Regions from separate parts of the Psychrobacillus sp. FSL K6-4615 genome, predicted to be linked through region 2. Evidence: riboswitches for the same ligand, from Rfam matches in the RefSeq annotation. Region 2 holds a riboswitch; the other holds the start of a gene.
The links. Region 2 has a riboswitch for S-adenosylmethionine ahead of MKX53_RS15190 (bifunctional homocysteine S-methyltransferase/methylenetetrahydrofolate reductase). Riboswitches for the same ligand answer to the same signal wherever they lie in the genome.
Positions count from the first base shown of each region.

Region 1 (12,460 bases), 2.9 Mb from region 2:
TAATGAGATTTCATCAATACCAACTACACGAACATCGTTCCAATTGGGCTGTTTTTTAAACGCTAGTGCGCTTAGTATCATCAGTTTTCGGAAAGCATCTTGCCCGGACACATCGTTAAATGGATCTGCTTCTGCATAACCAAGGTCCTGCGCCTCTTTTAATGAGTCATCAAATGGACATTCATCCTGACGCATTTGTGTCAAAATGTAGTTCGACGTACCATTTAAGATCCCTTGGATTCTTTTCACTGAGTTAACTTGTAATAGATTTTTTAATGTCTTAATAACTGGAACTCCGCCGGCTGTTGTTGCTTCATAGCCTATAAATACTCCACGAGACTTTGCACGCTCATGTAATGGAATACTATATTTGGAGAACATTACTTTATTTGCTGTTATTACATGACATCCTTTATCAATCGCTCTACATAAGTAGTTATATGCCGGTTCCTCATTTACAATTGCCTCGAATACCACTTGGAGTCCAGGTATATTAATAATATCCTCAAAGTTATCAGTTACTAACACACCAGGTGTAGCCATTCTTTCTTTTCCAACATTGTTTACGAGGATCGCACTAATTTCTAGTTCTAATCCTAAAGACTTTTTCAGATCTTCTCTTTTTTCATTTACAATGTTGTAAATCCCTTGCCCGACTGTTCCGAAACCTAGGATTGCTGCTTTTATCGTCGCCATGCTATCTCCTCCAACTGAATTTGCACAATTGAGTTCCAATTTGCTTCAATTTGTAAAATCTAATCGCATTCATATACGAAGAACTATTTTACATATTGTAGCCCATTTTTACTCAATTATCAATAAAATTCTATCTAGAGAGGACATTTGTTTTTCCCACAAGTACTTTATCAAGGGCAGACTGTAAATCCTCAACCGCCTCTAGTCCAACAGACAAGCGAATTAAGTCTTCTGTAACGCCCGATTTCACCAAGTCTTCAGGAGTTAACTGCTGATGTGTTGTAGATGCAGGGTGGATTATTAGCGATTTAGCATCCCCGACATTAGCTACATGCGACCAAATCTCAATATTATCGATAATATTACGACCTGCCTCTTTACCACCTTTCACTCCAAAAGTTAGGATGGAACCAAAACCATTCTGTAAGTACTTTTTAGCAAGCTCATGGGAGGGATGACTTTCTAAACCTAAGTAGTTAACCCAAGTTACTTCTTCGTTACTTTCTAAGTACTCCGCAATTTTTTGAGCATTTTCATTATGCTTTGGTACGCGTAAATGAAGTGTTTCTAGTCCTTGTAAAAAGGAAAAAGCTGCTTCAGGACTTAAAGTTGGACCAAAATCACGAAGCAATTGAACGCGTAATTTCACTGCAAATGCCACGTTTGGAACGTCAATTCCATATCTTAGACCATGATAGGTCACATCCGGTTGTGTGAATCCTGGAAATTTCTCGGAGTCCCAATTGAAGTTTCCTCCATCTACTACAACTCCACCAATCGTAGTACCATGACCACCAATCCACTTAGTCGCTGAATGAATTACGACATGAGCACCGTACTTAATAGGGTTCGATCCATATGGAGTAGCAAATGTGCTATCTACAAGTAAAGGCACTCCTACTTCGTTAGCAATGGCTGCTACGTTTTCTATATCTAATACATTTAAGCTTGGGTTTCCTATAATTTCTCCAAAAAATGCTTTCGTTTTATCTGTCACAGCAGCTCGGAAATTTTCTGGATCCGTAGAATCTACAAATTTCACCGTTATACCATATCGCGGCAATGTATGAGCAAATAGATTAAACGTACCACCGTATAAATTCTCAGCAGCAATAATTTCGTCTCCTGCTCCTGCAATGTTTAATATAGAAAATGCGATAGCTGCCATTCCTGAAGAAAATGCAACTGCTGCCGTTCCCCCTTCTAATAATGCAATTCGTTGTTCAAATACATCCACAGTTGGATTCGTAATACGTGAATAGATATTACCTGTTTCTGCAAGAGCAAATAGGTTTTGTGCATGTTCTGTATCTCTAAATACAAAGGATGTTGTCTTATGAATGGGTACTGCTCGTGACCCAGTCACTGGATCTGGTTGTTGGCCACCGTGTAAAAGTAGTGTTTCTTTTTGTAGATTGGTCATTTGAATTCCTCCTAAAATGTAGTTAGATGGACGCTTATGGAGGCGAGGGAGGATTAGAACAAACAAAAAACCCTCTTCAATTAAGAAGAGGGTGCAAATTCGCATGTTCCTCCTCTTATCTTCCAAATTCAATTTAGAATTTGTAGGATTTAGCACCTTTCCAAGTTGAGAACTTGTTGGTTGCCGGGCATCGTAGGGCCTATTCCCTCCGCCACTCTTGATAAGAGTATTAGATTTAGTTTTCCATCTTGTTACACAGTATAGATTTCTACCAATCTATTTGTCAATACTTTTTTGAATAATTAAAAAACATATACTTTAAAATTCTGAAACTTCTCATCTTTTCATTCGTTTAATATATTGAAGTTAATGGGGGTGAAAAAAATGCTCATTCCGATGATTTGTATCCTTGTGATCAGTTATCTTGTTGGGTCCATTCATGGTTCTAAAATAGCTCAGTATCTGAGTGGGGTAAATATTAAAAAAGAGGGTTTAAAAAATTCTGGCGCCTCAAATGCAGCTGTTGTTCTTGGTGCAAAATATGGCATTTTAGTTGCCATAATTGATATTTTAAAGGGAGTTATAGTCGTAATTGGGACGGGTTTTTGGGTTTCACAGTACGCACATTTTTCGATAGTGGAACAGGACATCCTGCTATATAGTGCAGGTGCTGCTGTAATACTTGGACATAACTTCCCTCTTTACACTAAATTTAAAGGTGGTAAAGGTACTGCATCCCTTATTGGTGTACTACTTGCTCTTAGCTGGCCGCTTGGTTTAATCGGACTTATATTATTAATCGGAACTACATTATTAACGGACTATTTATTAATTGGTGTGTTTGTTTTTTACTTTGTTTTTATCGGTGCATCCATTTGGTTTGCAGAAGGAGTAGGGCCAATGGCTATTGCCGGATTTCTATTTTTGATGGCTGTTGTACTACATCTCGAGAATTTCCGTCGTTTAATGCGAAAGGAAGAGATGAGAATCTCCACTTTCTTAAGTAAGAAGAAACCATCTGTATGAAATGAGTGAATATCATGAAGAAGAAAATGAGGTGGATCGTGCTTATCCCATTAGTAGTGATTGTTTCTAGTGGAATTGGGATATGGGTTCTCACGAGTAATTGGCTTGAGAGTGGTCAAAATCCTAAAGCAGATGGCACCAATCAATATGCTATTGTGCTTGGTGCCAAAGTGAAAAAAGGGAATATCCCTTCTTTTGCTTTACAATATCGATTGGACGCTGCTCTTGCGTATGCCCAAAAATATACCCATGTAAAATTAGTACTTTCAGGTGGACGAGGTCCCGATGAAGATATCGAAGAGGCCGTGGTGATGAGAGATTTTCTATTGGAAAATGGCATAGCCGAAGATCGACTCATCTTAGAAGACAAAGCCACCTCAACATATGAAAATCTACTGTTTTCACAAGAATTACTACCCAGTAATATCGACTCCGTTACCCTTATAACAAGCGACTACCATTTACAACGATCCAAAGTACTAGCAAGTAAAATAGGATGGAAATCAGATGTCGTGGCTGCTAAAACTCCCAAAGTGGTTGAATTCAAGGTTCGTACGCGAGAACGTGTCGCGTTGTTAAAGGCATATATTTTGGGGAATTGATTGTTACAAATAGAAGGGTATTAAGTAATTATCGTGTTATCTTCTTGATACCCATCTTTTTACTATTCCATAAAATTCATATTAGCTATGATACCCTTCTTCACCGTAAGGTTGTAGTTTTTCTAACCATTTCTCCAATAACCTTTCTAATTCTTTTTTGCCTACCCTACTTTCAGTTTCCTCTTTTTTAATAATCTCCATATGCTCTATGTCAAAATTATCTTTGCCGAACTGAGTCCAGTCCTTTTGCAGATTTTTATTTGAATGGAGTCCGTTTTCTAATGTAAATTTAACCCCATTCAACGTTTTAAAATTAGGTGTAGAAGCTACATACTTTTTACCGTTTCGTTTGTTTGTGATGACGTAAATTCCGCCCTCGATTTTAATTTCTTTATATTCTTGTTTTAATTCTTTTTTGCGATCCATTTATATTCCATCCTTCTATTTAGTTTTTCACCCAATACGCACTACCATCGTCTTGTCTGTCCAAAAATCCATACTCTATTAAGTAACGTCTTAATGTTACGAAATCCTCATAAACATTCTTTAGTACATGATTTATTTCTTTCTCTGTGTAAGTTTTTCCTTTTTCAAATCTTTGGATCAGAACTCTTAAGGTTGCTAGTTTTTGCTTTTCTTTCCTCGGAAATTTCATAAGAGGTCCATCTATTCCGTCTGGGAAGAATTTACTTTCGATATCTTTTTGTTCTTCTTGCGTGATGTTATACCGATCGTCCACCATCGTTGCAGTCTTATGAAGCGGTAAAAATGTCGGTGCATGATTGTCTTTTGCCTTTAACAATTCCATCATCGCTAAAAACACTTTTGCTTGTCGCTCCTTTTCCTTTAATACGAAACGATGATTTCGAATCGTAGAAGAGCTTCCAATTCCTAACTCTGTTTGTATTTCTGCATCACTTCTACCCTCATAAAAGAGGCGTAATAGGCTATTTTGATGTTCGGTTAAGCCAGTAAATTTTTTGTTAAGCCCTATTAGATATTGAAAAACAGAGTCATGCTCCATTTCAATATGATGCTTCATGAATTTTTCTGCTTCATATAACATATTATTCTTTGGATAAATGAATCCCTTTTCAACTTTAAAACCGCACATAATACATATATACATTTCGTCTTCTTCAGCATACCCTGACTTTAACTGTTCTGAAGAGGCACTCCAAAGTAATTCTGACACTTCCATATACAAACACAACCAATCTTTGTTTATTAATTTACAAACATTATATAATAACGTTTGTAAATCATCAATATGTAAAAATGCGGTTGCAATTTATCTGAAAATAATAAACAATATGAATAAGGAGTTTCGTAAAGCGAAACGATAGAGAGGGGAATTCCATTGGTTACATTTAACGATTATGAATATAAACGTCCAAATTTAGAACAAGACAAATCTACATTTAGAGAGTTATTAACAAAATTTAAAGAAGCTTCTTCTGTAGCAGAACAGAATGAAGCAATTGAGAATATCAATGCATTTCGCAATGATTATTCTACACAAGCAAACTTAGTTTATATTCGTGCATCTATCGATACTAATGATGAGTTCTATCAAAAAGAGCGTGATTATTTTGATGAAACGAATCCTGAAATTGAAGAGATGATTACTGAATACTACAAAGCGTTGGTCGAATCACCTTTTCGAGATGAACTGGAGGATAAATGGGGCAATCAACTATTCGATTTGGCAGATTATCAGATTAAGGCATTCTCACCGGAAATTATCTCTCTTATGCAAAAAGAAAATAAACTTGCATCCGACTACTCGAAGCTAGTTGCTTCCGCACAAGTAGAATTTAACGGGGAAACATTAACACTTGCACAGTTGGGACCATATGCTGAATCTACCGATCGTGATACTCGTAAAAAAGCAAAAGAGACTAGTAGTGGATTTTTCCATAAAAATGAAGCGAAATTTGATGACCTTTATGATCAACTAGTAAAAGTACGCCATGAAATAGCAACAACTCTCGGGTACAATAACTTTGTAGAGCTCGGCTATATTCGTATGAACCGTATCGACTACAATGCAGAGATGGTAAAAAAATTCCGTGATCAGGTCCGTGATTTTATCGTTCCTGTTGCAACTAGACTTTATGAGCGACAAGCAAAACGCATAGGCGTAGACAGTCTGAAGTATTATGATGAGCCTTTTAACTTCTTAAGTGGGAACGCAACACCACAAGGTTCTCCGGAGTGGATAGTGGAAAATGGGAAGAAAATGTATGAGGAGCTTTCTCCTGAAACTGCTGAATTCTTCCAGTTTATGATTGATCGTGATTTGATGGATTTAGTTGCAAAAAAAGGGAAAGAAGCTGGAGGTTATTGTACATTCATCGATAACTATGAATCTCCATATATTTTCTCTAATTTCAATGGAACATCAGGAGATATTGATGTATTAACGCATGAAGCAGGTCATGCTTTCCAAGTATATACAAGTCGTAACATAGGTATCCCGGAGTATGTTTGGCCGACTTTTGAGTCCTGTGAGATCCATTCGATGAGTATGGAATTCTTTACATGGCCTTGGATGGAATTATTCTTTAAAGAGCAAACCGACAAATATAAGTTTTCTCACTTAAGCAGTGGACTTCTGTTTTTACCTTACGGAGTTGCAGTGGATGAATTCCAGCATGCGGTATATGAAAATCCGGAGATGTCTCCCGCTGAGCGTAAGGCTGCTTGGAAGAAGATCGAGGAAATTTATTTACCTCATCTTGATTATGATGGAAATAGTTATTACGAAGCTGGTGGATTCTGGCAACGTCAAGCACATATTTATGCTAGTCCATTCTATTATATCGACTATACACTAGCTCAAATCTGTGCATTCCAATTTTGGAAACGCTCAAGAGAAGATCATGAAGCTGCTTGGAAGGATTATTTACATCTTTGCCAGCTTGGAGGATCGAAATCATTTACTAAATTAGTAGCAGAAGCGAATTTAATCTCTCCATTTGAGGATGGTTGTGTAGAATCAGTCATTGGTTCAATTGAGGAGTATTTAAATAGTGTGGATGACTCTGCATTATAGGTATTGAAAGGAGTTGGAGAATATGAATCCAGCTGGTTTTTGGATAAGATTTGGTGCTAGTTTATTCGATGGCATTATCATGGGGGCGCCGCTAGCCATTATTAGTTATCTTATATTTGGGGAAAGTGATACATGGTTTACTACTATTGGGTCGTATATATATTTCATATTGCTACCTGTCGTTTGGACTGGATACACTGTAGGTAAGAGAATTCTTGGGATTCGTATTGTGAACTTAGATGAGACTGATGTTAGTTTTTGGACAATGATTAAACGACAATTAATCGCTGGTCTTATTTACGCGTTAACATTTGGCATTGCTGGTATTGTTAGTGCCTTTATGGTTGGGATTCGTGAAGATAAACGAGCAATTCATGATTTTATAGCAGGAACTTACGTAACTTTCTATCCACCTTGGAAAGAATAGTATTTAGAACAAGCATTCATTAGGATGCTTGTTCTTCTTTGATTTCCTTAAATTTCTATAGCTTTCTTACTCAATGAGTTTCTGATATATAAGCAGAAACTCATTTTTTTATCTCTTACATTACTTTTAGTAATCAAATATATTGCGTTTAGTTAATAACTATATTATAGTAAGTTACGTTAAGTAACTTAAATGGAGGATTTTTTTATTATGAAGAAGCAACAACTTGCAACACTTATTTTACGTGTCATGTTTGGACTTATGTTCTTAATACATGGCATAGCAAAATTCCAAGGTGGTATTTCAAATACCGTTGGATATTTTGAGTTCCTTGGTTTACCAGGATCTCTAGCATACGCAATTGCGATTATTGAATTAGTCGGTGGAGCATTACTGGTAGTTGGACTTGGAACACGAGTAATTAGCGGGCTATTTGCGGTAATAATGCTAGGAGCAATTTTCTCAGCGAAATTATCATTCGGATTATTAGGCGATGGTGTATCCGCTGGATACGAATTAGAACTAGTCTACTTGGCTATCGGTATTTACTTTGTCTTAGTTAATCCAATTAACTTATCACTTGATGAAAAACTGGCACAAAAAAATAAGTAAAGATTTGGGGTATAAACATGAGCTTTATGAAAAAAATATTCGGATTAAATTCAAATGAAGAGCAAACAGGAGGAAATGACATGATGAAAATTGGTATCGTTTTAGGAAGTACACGTGAAGGACGCGTTAGTCCTCAAGTTGGAGCATGGGTAAAAGAGTTAGCCGACAAGCGTGGAGACGCAGAATATGAAATTATTGACATTGCAGATTTCAAATTACCTCTATTAGGTGAAGCAGGCGGCGACGCATCAGGTGCAGCAGCTTGGTCAGCAGCCATTGCAAAACAAGACGGATTTGTATTCATCGTTCAAGAATACAATCACTCAATCACAGGAGCACTTAAAAATGCTTTAGATTATTTACGTGAAGAGTGGAACAACAAAGCAGCAGGAATCGTATCTTACGGTTCAGTAGGTGGGGCTCGAGCAACCGAGCATTTACGTGGTATTTTAAGTGAATTACTAGTAGCGCATGTACGTGTACATCCAGCACTATCTTTGTTTACAGACTTTGAAAATGGTACAGACTTCAAACCAGCAGCAGTACAAGCTGATTCAGTAAACCAAATGCTAGATCAAGTTATCCCTTGGACAACTGCCTTAAAAACTGTACGCAAGTAATTAAGCAACGCTTTACAAGAAGTTTAATTTTTGATTAAAAAGACTCATCCTCTCGATGAGTCTTTTTTGTACAACTTTTTAATCTTCCTTATTTCTCCACTTATTCTTTTATTCTTCAAATATAGGAAATACCATATATACCAAGTTCACTAATTCCTCGCTATCGCGTTCAATGTTTGAACTAAATGAATGTTCATGTCATCAACGGACTCTTTAAAATTACTTCGATGCCATTCAATAATTAAACCAATTATTGCATTTGTCATAAAAGAATATACAAATTTTTTAGATTCATCATACTCCCCTATTTTACTATCTTCTATAAAATTCGAACGGATTGCATCAAAAAACATGTAGTAGTATGTTGTAGACACATTGTCTGATAAAATAATACGGTAAAAGTCTTCGTACTTTTTGACATGGTGAAAAATACGAACTGTTTTTGGATCTAGATTTTTGTAAACTGAAGACTTTAATTGAAGTGCAGAAATGTATTTATATGGTTCTTTATAAGATTCTTGCAAATCTAAAATGACCTCTTCAAAAAATTCCTTAAAAACATCTCCAACCTCCTCATAGTGGAAGTAGAAAGTCCCCCTATTTACACCGGCTTGTCTACAAAGCTCGGACACATTAATATCAGTCAGACTTTTGTTTCTTAATATATGAGTTAATGCTTGATAGATAGCTTTTTTTGTCTTCACGACTCTTAAATCTTTTGTTTTCAATAATATCTCTCCTTATCAAACACTTATTGCAATATGTGTTTGATATTGCACAACTATTGCGATAACTGTTGATTGAATACGTTTTCATTTTAAACTATACTGTTATTGTACAACTGTATAATAACATATGAGGAGGAAATAATTATGAGATTACAAGACAAAGTAGCTATCGTTACAGGCGCGGCTTCTGGGATGGGGAAATCTATCGCTGAGGCATATGCAAAACAAGGCGCAAAAGTCGTTGTTTCCGACTACAATTTAGAAGGTGCAGAAACTGTGGCAGCAGCCATTAAAGCAGCTGGCGGAGAAGCAATCGCTAACCGTACAAACGTAGCAGTACTTGCTGATTTAGAAAACTTATTCGCTGAAACAAAAGCAGCATTTGGTAAATTAGATATTTTAGTAAATAACGCTGGGATCATGGATGGAATGGAGCCTGTTGGTGAAATTACTGATGAAAAATGGGATCAGTTATTCGCAGTAAATACTACTGGCGTTATGCGTGCAATGCGTATAGCAACTAACATTTTCTTAGAACAAGGACACGGAGTATTCGTTAACAACATTTCTGCAGGTGGATTACGTGGTGCTCGCGCAGGTGCAGCATACACAGCATCTAAACATGCAGTGTCTGGTTTAACTAAAAATACAGCTTATATGTACGCTAACTCAGGGATTCGTTGTAACGGAATCGCTCCAGGTGGCGTCATGACTAATATTCAAAATTCTATGACTAGCCTTTCTGAATTCGGTATGGGTCGTCAGCAAACAGGTAGCGGTACTATGCCACGTGTCGGTCAACCAGAAGAAATTGCACAACTTGCAGTATTCTTAGGTTCTGATGAGTCAAGCTTCGTTAATGGGCAAATTATTGCCGCTGATGCTGGTTGGACTGCTTACTAATAAATAAAGCTCAACTTCCACAAGACAATACCAATCAGAAATACAACCAGTTGCCCTATTCACTATGGCAGCTGGTTCTTTTTTTTATTTAGATTCGCATACAATGTGGAGGAAGTTTTATCTTCCGTAACGAATTTAATAAGAAAGGGGAGTGTTTGTTTTATGTGGAGCAAAATTATTGGGGTTTTAATTGCAATTATGGGTATTATTTATATTTTTTTTATTCCAAGTGACCCTGTATCGACAAAGATTATTTTTAAACTTATTCCGATGCTACTTATTATATTGTTTGCTTCTCTACAATCTGGAGGAGAAACTAAAAAGTACAAGACACTTATTTTAATCGGACTCACTGTATGTATGTTTGCTGACGGATTAATCTATTGGTTTATAGTCGGACTTATAACCTTTTTGATCGGACATATTTGGTATATCTTCGCATTTAGAAACATCAAACAAACATCCATTCCGAAATGGGCAATCGCATTGCTATTAATATACGGGTTATCAATGGTAATTTGGTTAGCTGGAACACTTTGGTCTCAAGGAGATACAGTGTTAGCGCTTGCAGTTATTATTTATATTACAGTTATTCTGACGATGGGTTGGAACGCTTTCCAAACTGCAAACAAATTTGTTATTATTGGGGCTATTTTATTTATCTTTTCGGATTCAACCCTTGCTATTAATAAATTCATAATAGATATTCCTTTCTCAGATGCACTTATAATGATTTCTTATTACGGAGCTCAATTTATGTTTGCTCTTAGCATTCATTATTCCGCAACTCGAAAGAATCTGTTAAAATAAGAACTAGCTTTACAAATCGAAAGGAGATTTAATCTCATGAAAGAGACTTTAATAGAGCGACTAGTGCGCTATGCAAAAATAGATACACAATCCGATGCTTCAAGTACAACATGTCCAACCACTGAAGGTCAATGGGACTTACTCCATGAGCTGAAAAAAGAATTGACTACAGTTGGTTTAGAGGAAATTACATTAGACGAAAACGGTTATCTTTTCGCCACTTTACCCGCTAATACTGATAAAGAAATGCCAACAATCGGTTTCTTAGCTCACGTAGATACAGCTACAGATTACACGGGAAAAAATGTAAATCCACAGCGAATCGATAGCTATGACGGACAAGATATTACTCTCAATGAGCATACTGTCATGACTGTTCAAGACTTCCCTGAATTAAAAAATTATGTTGGTCACACACTATTAACTACAGATGGTACTACGCTTCTTGGTGCCGATGATAAAGCAGGAATTGCCATCATTATGACGGCAATGGAATATTTTATCCAACATCCAGAAGTAAAACACGGGAAAATTCGAGTGGCATTCACACCAGATGAAGAAATCGGGCGTGGTCCTCATAAATTTGATGTGGAAAAATTCGGAGCAAACTTTGCCTATACAATGGATGGTGGTCCATTAGGAGAATTACAATATGAAAGCTTTAATGCAGCTAGTGCCAAGGTTATTACAAATGGGAAAAGTGTGCACCCAGGCTCTGCAAAAGACAAAATGGTGAACTCCATTACAATGGCTACAAAATTTCAATCTCACATGCCAACAGATGCAGTACCTGAAAAAACCGATGGATACGAGGGTTTTATACATCTGATGAATATTAATGGCGATACAGAAAAAACAGAGCTTAGCTATATTATTCGTGACCATGACCGTGAGAAATTTGAAGCGAAAAAACAATTATTCCTAGATACTGCTGAAAAGATTAAAGCAGAATACGGAGCAACTGCTATCTCTGTAGAGTTAAACGATCAATACTACAATATGGGTGAAAAAATCACACCTGTTATTGAAATTTTAAATGTAGCAAAAGATGTGATGATTGCTTTAGATATAGAACCACTTATTATTCCAGTACGTGGAGGAACAGATGGCTCACAGCTTTCCTATATGGGAATGCCTACACCTAATGTATTTACAGGTGGGGAAAACTACCACGGAAAATACGAGTTCATCTCTGTAAATGATATGGCAAAATCAACAGAAGTTGTAAAGGGTATTATCCAGTCGTTTGAACAGCAGGCTTAAGCAGGTGCTAATATGCGCGAAATATTACTAGGTATTTTAGCCTCCCTATTTTTTGCAGTAACCTTTATACTTAATCGTTCTATGGAAATATCTGGGGGGAGTTGGATTTGGAGCTCCTCCCTTCGATATTTCTTCATGCTGCCTTTTTTATTCATCATTGTCTACTATCGAAAAGGTTTATTTGAAACCTATAAAGAAATAAAATCTGCACCTGCCGCTTGGTTTCTATGGAGCTTTGTAGGATTTGTATTATTTTATGCACCGCTCACTTTTGCAGCAGCTTATGGACCTG
Region 1 covers NZ_JBBOYQ010000001.1:172,605-185,064, reverse strand. The annotation lists gene MKX53_RS00940 (homoserine dehydrogenase) at 1-696, opposite strand, end outside; gene MKX53_RS00935 (O-acetylhomoserine aminocarboxypropyltransferase/cysteine synthase family protein) at 827-2,119, opposite strand; SAM riboswitch class I at 2,232-2,346, opposite strand; gene MKX53_RS00930 (glycerol-3-phosphate acyltransferase) at 2,504-3,145, shown strand; gene MKX53_RS00925 (YdcF family protein) at 3,160-3,747, shown strand; gene MKX53_RS00920 (GIY-YIG nuclease family protein) at 3,829-4,173, opposite strand; gene MKX53_RS00915 (DUF2087 domain-containing protein) at 4,193-4,948, opposite strand; gene MKX53_RS00910 (M3 family oligoendopeptidase) at 5,108-6,805, shown strand; gene MKX53_RS00905 (RDD family protein) at 6,819-7,232, shown strand; gene MKX53_RS00900 (DoxX family protein) at 7,443-7,844, shown strand; gene MKX53_RS00895 (NADPH-dependent FMN reductase) at 7,862-8,464, shown strand; gene MKX53_RS00890 (TetR/AcrR family transcriptional regulator) at 8,614-9,192, opposite strand; gene MKX53_RS00885 (SDR family oxidoreductase) at 9,337-10,095, shown strand; gene MKX53_RS00880 (lysoplasmalogenase) at 10,258-10,905, shown strand; gene pepT (peptidase T) at 10,942-12,168, shown strand; gene MKX53_RS00870 (DMT family transporter) at 12,181-12,460, shown strand, end outside.
Region 1: it holds a riboswitch for S-adenosylmethionine, as region 2 does, so the genes downstream of both, MKX53_RS00935 (O-acetylhomoserine aminocarboxypropyltransferase/cysteine synthase family protein) here and MKX53_RS15190 (bifunctional homocysteine S-methyltransferase/methylenetetrahydrofolate reductase) in region 2, are expected to answer to the same signal.

Region 2 (12,460 bases):
CCAATGTATTGTTGGTCACCTGTTCCGACTGGGAATACGAGTGGATCAAAGATAATATCCTCTGGCGCAAGCCCCCATTTATTAACTAATAAATCATATGAACGTTCTGCGATTTCTAACTTTCGCTGTCTTGTAACCGCCATTCCTATCTCATCAATTGTGCCAACTACAACTGCAGCACCGTATTTCTTCACTAAAGGCATTACAGCTTCAAACCGCTCTTCTCCATCTTCTAAATTAATAGAGTTGATAATTGTTTTTCCTTGGGAATATTTCAGTGCAACTTCAATTACCTTTTCATCAGTCGAATCAATAACAAGTGGCACTTTAACTTTTTTCACTACCTCTTTCATAAAGTTAGTCATGTCCTCTAGTTCATCGCGGTCCGGATTTGCTAGGCAAATATCGATAACATGAGCTCCACCTTTTACCTGTGCCCGAGCAATTTCAGAGGCTTCCTCAAATTTTTCATCTACGATTAAACGTTTAAATTTTCGAGAGCCAATTACATTTGTTCGTTCTCCTATAAAGAGTGGCCGCATCGTTTCGTCGTATTGAAGAGGCTCAATCCCTGATACTACATGCCCATGACCTGCTTCTACGGGTTTACGTGGTGAAAGATCCTTTACCGCTTCTCGTATTGCTCGAATATGAGCTGGAGTAGTTCCACAGCATCCACCAACAACATTCAACCACCCTTTTTCCGCAAAGCCTCTCAGCTTTTTAGAAAGTGATTCAGGAGATTCGTGATAATGCCCTTCCTCATCTGGTAAGCCAGCATTAGGATAGCAGCTAACATATCCATCTGATAGCTCAGATAACGAACGGATATGATCGGTCATAAATTCTGGTCCGGTAGCACAATTCAATCCAACAGAAAGTGGCTTTATATGTTCGATGGAAATATAGAATGCTTCAATACTCTGCCCTGCAAGTGTCGTTCCCATCGGTTCAATGGTTCCAGAAATCATAATAGGTAGTTCTATCTTTAGCTCAGTAAAAGCCTGTTGGATACCAATTGTCGCAGCCTTCACATTCAGCATATCCTGGCTCGTTTCTAGTAAAATAACGTCTACTCCACCTTCTACTAAAGCTTTTGCCTGTACATAAAAGTCGTTTGTAAGTTCGTCAAACGTAATACCACCAGTAACCGATAGTGTTTTAGTCGTTGGCCCTATTGCCCCAGCTACAAATCGTGGCCAGTCAGATGTAGAAAATTCATCTGCACATATTTTAGCTAGCTGGGCTGCTCGAAAGTTTATATCATGTGCCTGAGCACCAAGATCATATTCATTTAACACGACTGGGGTTCCACCAAATGTATTCGTACAAATAATATCAGCCCCAGCAGCTAAATATTCACGATGAACATGTTCAATAACATCTGGTTTGACGATATTTAAATACTCATTACAACCGTCGTATTCTTCCCCTCCGAAGTCTTCAGGGCTAAGATCCGCATTTTGTATCATCGTTCCCATTGCACCATCAATAATTAGTATTCTTTGTTGGAGCTGCTGCTCAATTAGATGTTTGGACATAGCTGAATCCTCTCTCTTTCTCCCGGTCAGTCTCTTGAATATAATGAATTAATTCTAGAGACATGTCGTAACGGAAAAATGGTGTAATAATATAAATTCCGTTAAATAGTTCCGCTGCTGTATCGATTAATTCCTTCGATATTTGAATACCTTCTGCAGTAGCTCGCTCTCTATCCTCTCCACATAAACGCATACGCTCTAGCACCTCTTCAGACAATTTTATGCCTGGGACTTCATTGTGAAGGAATTCAGAATTTCGACTATTGGTTAGTGGCATAATTCCGATGAAAATAGGGGTTGATAAATGCTTGGTCGCTTCGTAAATCTCATGGATTTTTTCTTTCGAATAGACAGGCTGTGTGATGAAATAATCCGCCCCACACTCAATTTTCTTCTCTAGTCGCTTCACTGCACGGTCCAGCACACGAACATTCGGATTAAAAGCAGCTGCTACAGAGAAGTTAGCCTTTTTCCGTAGCGACTTTCCTGAGAAAGAAATACCTTCGTTTAATTGTTTGATCAGTTGAATCAGTTCTAAGCTTGATACATCATAAACACTTGTCGCCCCAGGAAAATCCCCAATTTTAGTCGGGTCTCCAGTAACTGCAAGAATGTCATGGATTCCAAGCGCATCCAATCCCATCAAATGAGATTGAAGACCAATTAAATTACGATCACGGCACGTAATATGAGCAAGTGGTCTAATATTTTTTTGGTGTTTTAACATCGAACCCATCGCCATATTACTAACTCGTGGAGAAGCCAATGAATTATCCGCCATTGTCACCGCGTCAATTCCAGTTGCATATAGCTTTTCTGCACCTTCCATGAATGTAGTCGTATCGAGATGACGGGGAGTGTCTAATTCAACAATTATGGTCCGTTCTGTTTTCGCTTTTTCATGTAGAGCTTGGGTATTAGTTGGCTTAGCATCTTGAATAATAATAGGCTTTCTTGTCTCTACTACTTTATTGGTAATAGGGGTTAAATGCCCAATATGTCTTTTCACTGCTTCAATATGCTTTGGAGTCGTTCCACAGCAACCACCTATTAAGCACACTCCTGCATCTCTCAAATATAATGCAGCTTTACCAAAGTACTCAGCATCGGATTCGTAAACTATGCGTCCTTCATCTATATCCAGTAAGCTCGCATTTGGATAAGCAGATAAGAATGCCTTTTCTGGCAGCTTTACTCCTTCAAATGCTTGAATTGTATGATGTGGACCTAGTCGACAGTTGACTCCCACAATGTTGGCTCCAATTGTTTCAAGCTCATGCAGCGCATCATTTAGAGGTAAGCCATTTTGCAAAATACCCGGATCATGCATAGACACTTGAGCTATTATCGGAATATCGGTAAGTGTACGAAGATAAGTCACAGTAGTCTTTAGCTCTTCGAAATCATAATAGGTTTCAAGTAATAGACCATCTGGATCTCCCGCCAACAATTGGATTGCTTGTTGGTCGAGTGAATGAATAATTTCTTGGAGTGTAGCATCACTTTTTCGAATTCCTCGAATCCCCCCAATAGTCCCGAGGACGAATTGGTTTCCAGATGCGGCAGCTCTTTTCGCAATTTGAATGGCAGCTTCATTTATTTCTTTCACTTGATTTTCTAGTCCATAGCGAGCAAGCTTAATAGCATTTGCTCCGTATGTATTCGTTTGAATAATATCTGCTCCGGCCGCAATATAATCCTGATGGATTTTCTCTATAATTTCCGGTTTTTGAATATTTAACTCTTCATTACAATAGTCAATTCCATAAGAGTACAGTAGTGTCCCCATTGCCCCGTCTGCTGTCAGTATTGACGTCTGTAACTTCTCCAATAAACTCATAGTGCATTCATCCTCCCATATAAAAAAGCCTTCTATGAAAAGAAGGCTTTACTAGTATGCAAGATACCACCTTCTCATCTTTCAAACTTTTGCAAAGTCTGCTGGATTTAGCACCTGACCAAATGAATGGCTGGTTGCTGAAGCGTCGTAGGGCCAGTCCCTCGGCTTCTCTTGATAAGAATTTCACTATTCAGTTTTCTAATTAGACATATCGTACCTTTATTCAACTAAAGCGTCAAGTTATATTTTGAACTTTCTATATTTTCGGAAGAACTGGGTTGAGCTGAGTTATTCCTGTGATTTCACACTATATTCGGGTGATTTTTGAGTATATTCTGGTGATTATCGTCTACATTCAGGTGATTCTAACAAACTTTCGGGTGTTTCCTTTTACCAAGTCCATTTATACTTTCTATCCCTAGAGGTTCCTGTGTGGGTTAGATTCATTGATTGTAGTAGTCTGTGGGCAATCTCGCTTGATTCTAAATGGAGAAAGGTTCTACATTGTTTGTTCGTTATCGTATCGCTAATTAGCATAAACCAATCCCTTATTGCTTTTTCATGAGCAATCTTATCGAAATGACCACAGATAGGACAAGTCCAACCATTTTTCCTTTTTACCATTCCATGAAAATTACACTTTTCACATCGTACCCCGCTTATCAGGTCTTCAGGTTTAATACCCCAGCGTGCACACATTGGAAAAGGAATGTAGGTTTGTTGGTCGACTACTATTTTTTCACTAAACTTTTGCATCTGGGTTGAATTATAATACATAGTTTCACGAGGTAGATTGCGTAAATAGACTGGGATCGTTTGCGGAAGAATAGCAATATGTTTTTTCGGAGGTTCAATTACTCTCACTTTCGGGTTGCTCAGAACAATTACTCCGTGGATTGGGATAGGCAATACATGTTCACCTAGCCACTCTTGAAGTAAATAAATATTTCGCGACAATTGAATTTCTGGGCTTTCAAAAACATCAATTTTCCCCTCATTTGTTTCACGCTCTAATAATGCAGGATTTTGTTTAAAAAATAATTTACCACTAATATTTTTACTTTCAAGAATAACTAAAAAATAAGGTGTCAGAAAGATAGCATCCATTTGAAATTTACCGTTTGAATTCAAACCTACACTTTCAACGAGAAAGTATTCAAATGGAAATGTATATTTTGCAAACACGTCCCTTATTCTTCTTTCTCCTTGCAAACCAGCTTTTGCCGCCCTTGCTTTTGCAATAATTATTTCCTTTTGCGGATGTGTATCATTTAATCGTTCCCCTAACATTTGTAGGCCCACTAAATTGTATTCTCTTGTATCTATTCTTGTAAGCAACCAACCACCCCCACCCGCATCGTAGCACAATAAAAGAAATTGTAAATTCCATTAAATACGCAACTATTCTGTTTTCCGCATAAAAAAAAGACCAAAAGTGAATTTTGGTCCCGTAATTTACTGTACTATTGAATTTATGATTTTTTCTGCAGTTTCTCTGCCATTCTTAATACAAGCCGCAATCCCAACTCCGTAATAAGAACAGCCAGCTAACAAGACATTTGGCATGTCATTTGCCATTTTAGCTGTTAATGATTGAATCGCATCTCCATGCGCTAAATGATAGTTCGGCATTTGCTCGTTCCATTTTGTTACTTCTATGACTTCAGGTTTGCCTGTTAATTTCAAGCTCATTTCAATATCTTGAAGCGCCACTTCCACTAGCTCGTCTTCACTCATGTTCTTCATACTCTCAAAAGCCGGGTTCGAACTCTTATAAAACATACGAACTAATAACTGATTATTTTTTGATGTGTGCGTCCATTTCCGACTTGTCCACGTACATGCATTACATCTCACATCACTATTTTCCGAAACGATAAAACCAGTTCCCTCCGCTGGGAGCTGCTCGTCTGGAATATCAAAACCAAGATATACACTAATAAGGGAGGAATTTTTCAATTTGTTAAAGTCCGTATCCAACTCTTCATCCTGAAGAATTACTTGCGCCACGTTATGAGGAGTTGCTAGCACTACACTGTCCGCTTCAATCGTTTCTCCGTTAGTCAATAAAATCGAATAATAATCATCTTTCTTCTCTACTTTCTTCGTTGCCACACCTTTAATAATTGTTGATTGGCTTAGCACTTCCTCTAAGCGATCGATAAGTGTAGAAAGTCCGTTTTGAAAGGAAATAAACTTCTTATTTGCTGAGGCCTGGAATTGCGCTTTGTTTTCTTCTAACCCTTTCATTATACTGCCGTATTTGTTTTTATAATCGATTAAGTATGGCAATGTTGAAGCGATAGAAAGCTTATTTAGATCCCCCGAGTATACGCCAGATAACACAGGAACAACTTGTTTTTCCACTAATTCTTTCCCTAAGAAATATTCTAAAAATGATCCGACAGAACTTTCTTTTGTGAAAGTTTCATTTGGTATTTCTAAATCCTTTAACGCTTCTTTTTTCCCTAATTCGGATACTAGCGTACTGCTATTTAACGACTCGATACTTGCAGGGATACCGAAAACACTATCTGCAGGAATCGCATGGAGCTCATTATTTGTGTAAATATATGAAATGCCTGTTGAGTTGTACACTTTTTCATCTTCTAGTTGAAGCTCTTCAATTAGCTGAATGATGGATTCATTTCTTGCAACGATTGAATCTGCCCCAACCTCCATGATAAAGTCATTCTCCAGTACGGTATGGATTTTACCACCTAAATACTCATTTGCTTCAACTAACACTAACTCTATATCTAATGACTTTTCTTTTTTGAGTTTCTGCAAATAATGCATCGTTGAAAGGCCTGTAATGCCTCCGCCTATAACTACTATTCTTTTCAACATAACCACTCCTTATTTCACTTCATATAACTAGTATAAGCGTTTTTAAAATTATCGGATATGATTTACCTCACTACGAGAAGGTAAATTATGAACAAATAGAGAAAAACTAATTCTAAAGAAACAATCTCCATTAGTAAAAGCCTTGTATAATAACAAGGCTTTCAGACTGTAGACAAATTCAATTCTAGGTGTATAGAGTTGAATATTAAACTCGGCAAGGCCCACCACTTCACTTTCCGTGGGCTTGGCTTCAGCCTCCTCGTCACTACGTTCCTGCGGGGTCTTCAGCTCAAGCTTTTACCACTGGAGTCTTCGTGGTGGACCTTGCCTTATAAACAGTTCCAATAGAGAATTCAATATCTTACTTTTAATAGGATGAATAAACATCCTTAGGAACATTTATTACTATTCATAACCGTTTATAAAAATACCTTTGTCGTCAAACTAAAAGCCTTGTATAATAACAAGGCTTTTTTATCGACTGAATTCACTATTATGCTAATTTACCCTTATCATTTGATGAATCATTGCTTTTCAGACTGTCTAACAAAACATAGCCAAATATAACTCCTGCTATATACGTGAATGTAAAATCACCTAATAGCATTACTTCATTGAAAAATAACAAATTCTTTCCATAAACAATAGCCAGAAGCCGAATCATAGCGATATAAATAGATGGGATTCCAATTACAAGGACCTTTACCCAATCAATCGACCATCTCTTTTTATCTTTAATTTCTATGATCAATTTAGGTAATCGTAACAACATTCCCATAAAAATAGAGAAAATACTTGTAAATATTATAAAAGGTTTAATATCAAATACTATCGCTGACCTTTCTCTTAATCGCATTTGATAATCCATGCCCATATAAAAAACACCTCCAACTATTACCGTTGAAAGGAAAATAAATAAAAATCTTTTCATTCAAGCTCCTCCTTAATAGAACCAAAAGAAAAAATGGATAGACTAGCATTTCTAAGTGCTATATCTACCCTTGGTATTATACTTTTCTTAACACAGCTCGTATGGGACTTCCATCTGCCCCTTCAATTTTCAAGGGCAGAGCGATTAAATCATAATCACCTGGTTCTACATTTTCGAGCAAAAGATTTTCAATTATAAATACATCGTTGTTAAACAGCGAATGGTGAGCTAATAGTTCCTTACTTTCGATACCGTCCACGGACGGTTGGTCGGTGCCAATGAGATAGATACCCTTTTCCTTTAAAAAAGGTCCAATATTTTCCTTCAACGTGTTAATCCTGTCTGGAAATTTTTCAGGAGATGCAGTATTCGTTGTTTTTAAAAGCAAACGTTCTACACCTGTTAGATCAAACCCTTCTAACTCCTCCCTACCAATTTCCGTAGCCCCAACGACACTCACCACTTTGGCACGACCAATATACATATTAACGTCTAGCATATCTAACGTTTTCCCTTCACTTACATAGTGAAATGGGGCATCTGCATGTGTTCCAGTATGCAAACTTGCTGTAATCGTCCCAACATTTGCAGCACCACCATCATCCTTTGTAGCGGTTAGTTCATATTCAAAGAGTGTATCTCCTGGCCATGTAGCTATTCTAGTAGAGATAGTTTGTGTAATATCGATCCATTCCTTATTCATATCCGTGACCCCCTATAAATTAGTGCGTAAATCCCAAAGTTCCGGGAAAAAACGATGATCTAACACATGTCGTAAATAATTCACACCGGAAGATCCCCCAGTGCCTTTCTTAAATCCTATTATTCTTTCAACCGTTTTCATATGACGAAAGCGCCACTGTTGAAGCCAGTCTTCCACGTCTATTAGCTTTTCTGCTAGTTGATATAAATTCCAGTGTTGATCGACGTTTTGATAAACTTCCTTCCATGCATTGGCTACTGATTCATCTCCCACATACGAAATGGAATAATCTCGATTCAATAATGAAGGAGCTATCGGAAACCCCGCTCTAGCTAATGCTTGAATCGAAACATCATAAATACTCGGTGCAAGAAAAGCAGTTTCTAATTCTCTATGCAATTCTTCATCCTGCTCGTAAATCTTTAATATATGTTTGGACTTATGGCCAAGAGCAAATTCGATTTGTCGGTATTGAAAAGATTGAAATCCAGAAGCCTTGCCTAACTTATCTCGAAATTCTAGATACTCTGCCGGTGTTAATGTAGAAAGAACATCCCAAGCTTGAATAATTTGTGTTTGAATTTTCGTCACTCTTGCTAGCATTTTAAAGGCAGATTGCATCTTATCAGCCTGAATAGCATGAATGGCACTAGTCAATTCATGTAGGATAAGCTTCATCCAAAGTTCACTAACTTGATGGATAATGATGAACAGCATTTCATCATGATGTCCAGATAATCTGTTCTGACTAGACAATAAATTATCCAGTTGCAAATATTCTCCATACGTCATATCATTGCTAAAATCTGTATGAATGCCACTTTCCTTCTTTTCATCTTGCATATCATCCCTCCTTATTAAGCAACGACATCACGTTTGTTTTCATATTTTCTATACAGCTCTTCCTCCATAATCCTTTTTAACATCTGCACAGTATTCCAAACGTCTTCAAACGAGTTATACAATGCAACTGGTGCCAGGCGAATACCATTAGGTGAACGAAAATCGGGAATGACTTGATGCTCTTTTAACGCTTTACATATACGTGCCGCCTCTTCATGCACTAAAAAGATATGACCCCCACGCTTTTCTGATTCACGCGGATTAGAAACGACAAAATTATACTCACCCAACTCCAAATCAATTAACATCATCAGATAATCGGTAAGCCTTAATGATTTTTCACGAATCGCTTCCATTCCAACCTCTTGGAACATCTCTAGCGAACCTAATAATGGTGCACTACTTAGTATATGAGGAGTCCCGATCTGATACGCACCAGCATCAACTGCTGGTACCATTTGGGTAGACATATCAAATTGCTTCTCTTTATCTGACCCAAACCACCCTGCTAATCCAGGCTTTCTTCCGAAATGCTTACGGTTCACATATAAGCCACCTGTTGCGCCAGGTCCACCATTCAGATGCTTGTAGTCACACCAAAAAGCAAAATCTACATCCCATTTATCTAACTCATGTGGTACAGATCCTATTGAATGACACAAATCAAAACCAATAATAATATTGCGCTTATGCGCCGCTTCCGTGAGCAATTGGATGTCTAATACTTGACCACTTCGATATAGCACACTAGGTAGTACTATTAGAGCCACATCATCGGTCAACGCATTAATAATATCTTCTTCCTCTAACGTATAGCCATCTCGACTTTTCACCATTATCATATGGTCTTTAGCATCCAATCCATGCAAGGACAGCTGACTACTAATAGCATATATATCAGATGGGAAATTTAGTTCATCCACAACTATTTTCGTACGCTTTCCCTCGGGTCGATAAAAACTAGCAACCAACTGATGCAAGTTTGCCGTTGTAGAGCCCGTTATAATTACTTCGTCCTTTGAGGCTCCTACTAGTGGAGCACACATCTCACTTAATAACTCAGGGAAATAAAACCAAGGATACTGCCCTTTTGTCCAGCCATCTATTCCATATTCTTTCCAAGAATCTAGTAGGGTTAATACTGAATTTTCTGCTCGCTTAGAGAGTAACCCAAGGGAATTTCCATCCATATAAATGGTATTTGGTTGGATATAAAATTCGTGTCGATACATCCTTAAAGTATCTTGCTCATCTAATTTTTGGGCATAGTCTAGTGAAGTATTTCGTTCCATAGTAATTCCCTCCTTATAAACAAACTCATCTATACCTACTTCTGCAATTATCCGAAAATTCCTTCTTTCTATTTCTCATTATGTATTTACAATAAACACTGCTTCTTCATACATACAAAAAAGCGTTCGAAAATGGACTCTTCGAACGCTACTTGTAACTATGCTATTTTTAGTCGTTATTATATTTGCAAATCAGTTAACACAATAACATTGGGATGATTACAAAGCCGTGTAACCGGAATATCCTCCGTTACATCTCCTTTTAATAACGCTTCAATCGCAGTTCTTTTCTCTTCTCCTACTGCAATTAAAAGAATGCATTTCGCTCTCATTATAGAAGCAATGCCCATCGTAATGGCTTGCTTTGGAACTTCATCAAGCGAGTCAAAAAATCTAGCATTTGCAGATCTAGTGGAAGCTGTTAGCTCAACCACATCTGTTTCACTTTGAAAGGATGTACCTGGTTCATTGAAACCTATATGCCCATTCACTCCGACACCTAATAATTGCATATCGACAGTTAGTGATTTTAACACGTTTTCATATTTTAATGCTTCTGCATGTACATCTTCAGCTACACCATTAGGAATATATGTAGCTTTAAATGGTTTTGCATCAAAGAGATGTTGTTGCATAAACGTATGGTAGCTTGCTGGATGTCCTTGAGGAACTCCCACATACTCGTCTAGATTTACACTATTACAGTGAGAGAAATCCAACGCGCTACTTCGCAACTTTTCATAAAGTGGAATCATCGTCCCGCCCGTTGCTAATCCAAATGTAGTTGCACCATTCTTTATCTGTGTTGAAAATATTTCTTGTGCCCGACTATATAGAGCATCATTGTCTTCCCATACTTCTAAATCTAATGCCATACTGAAAACCACCTTTTTCTGAATTGCGCATACTCACTAATTGCTAAATTTTTACGTTAGTAAAATTATCATTATATTCAATTTGGTCATTTGATGCAAATCGAGAGCAAACAAGCACTAATAATACTTTAGTTAAAATCTATTCGACTTTTATACTTTTCCATCATCTCTTCATTATGCAATTGGCTATCTGAGATATTTGCACTTTTAAACACCGGTATTTGATCAGATTCCTTACTTATCTCCTCGATAATTTGCGAGATAAGTGCATTAAGAAGAGCAGCCCCAACAACCGTAGAAGATGGACCATATTGCAATCCCTTGTTACTCAGAAGTCCATCACCAACAGGTATATGTGTATTTAAAACGATATCCACTACATCTTCTAGGCGCTTCCCGCTCGCGTGTCGACCTTCTTGATCTTTATAATTTAAAGACTGAAGAGAGATAACTAAAATACCCGCCTTTTTCCCTGAGAAAGCCATATCTATTGGAGCTGGATTGCGACCAGAAGTAGAAATAACAATTAGAATATCATTCGGTTGGAAGCTTATGTGGTCATTATTACGCTCGATGAACGTAGGATCTTTCTCGTTCTGTGAAGAAGTCAACGCACCTTTGTGTAACATTAAAGGCTCTATGGTAATCGGAGCAACCGGTACTAACCCTCCTGCACGGTAATATGCTTCCTGAGCTAAAAGATGGGAATGTCCACAACCAAATAATTGCACTATTCCCCCCTTTTTAATACGGTCACCAATTAGCTTAGAAGTATTATCTATATTTTCTTTTTCCAGTTCTGCAACCTGCTCCAGTAAACTATTTATTTCCTTCCAATAGGACTGCATTTGATCACCTCTATTTTCATTAACTTTCAAATACTATATTTCCTCGACAGATTGTTTTTTGTACATTCAATTCCAAATCCAATATAACCAAATCTGCGTCAAAGCCTTCATCAATATACCCTTTATGGGATAATTTCAATTGTTTCGCTGCATTAGTAGAGGACATCGATACCAGTTCTTGCAAGGAACAACCCGTCGTTTGCTTCATATTACGAACAGCCTGGTCCATTGTCAGTATACTTCCCGCTAATGCGCCACTAGACAGATGTGCACCTTTTTCTGTGACATAAACAGTCTGTCCACCAAGATCGTATTCCCCATACTCTAATCCTTTAGCACGCATAGCATCTGTTATTAAAATAATTCCTTCAGCACCCTTCAAACGGTATGCTAAATTCACTGCCTTCATATGACTATGTATATAATCAACAATGATTTCCACTTTCATATGATCGTCTAGCAGAACTGATCCGACTACACCTGTATCACGATGATGGAATGGACGCATTTGGTTATATAAATGGGTAGCCTGCTTAGCTCCTAATTGTACTGCCTTTTCAACTTCATCTGAACTAGCATCTGAATGTCCGATTGAAGAGATAATGCCTTCCTCACTCATGGCTTGTACAAATTCAAAACCACCCACTATTTCGGGAGCAACGGTCACTTGTTTAATGCGATTTCCACTAAGTTGTTGCCACTTTAGAAACTGTTCAATAGAGGGCTCGCTAATATGT
Region 2 covers NZ_JBBOYQ010000001.1:3,032,488-3,044,947, forward strand. The annotation lists gene metH (methionine synthase) at 1-1,541, opposite strand, end outside; gene MKX53_RS15190 (bifunctional homocysteine S-methyltransferase/methylenetetrahydrofolate reductase) at 1,522-3,381, opposite strand; SAM riboswitch class I at 3,453-3,562, opposite strand; gene MKX53_RS15195 (nuclease-related domain-containing protein) at 3,772-4,719, opposite strand; gene MKX53_RS15200 (protoporphyrinogen oxidase) at 4,837-6,228, opposite strand; gene MKX53_RS15205 (hypothetical protein) at 6,725-7,162, opposite strand; gene kynB (arylformamidase) at 7,239-7,865, opposite strand; gene kynA (tryptophan 2,3-dioxygenase) at 7,878-8,708, opposite strand; gene kynU (kynureninase) at 8,723-10,000, opposite strand; gene MKX53_RS15225 (glucosamine-6-phosphate deaminase) at 10,180-10,875, opposite strand; gene MKX53_RS15230 (SIS domain-containing protein) at 11,004-11,753, opposite strand; gene nagA (N-acetylglucosamine-6-phosphate deacetylase) at 11,743-12,460, opposite strand, start outside.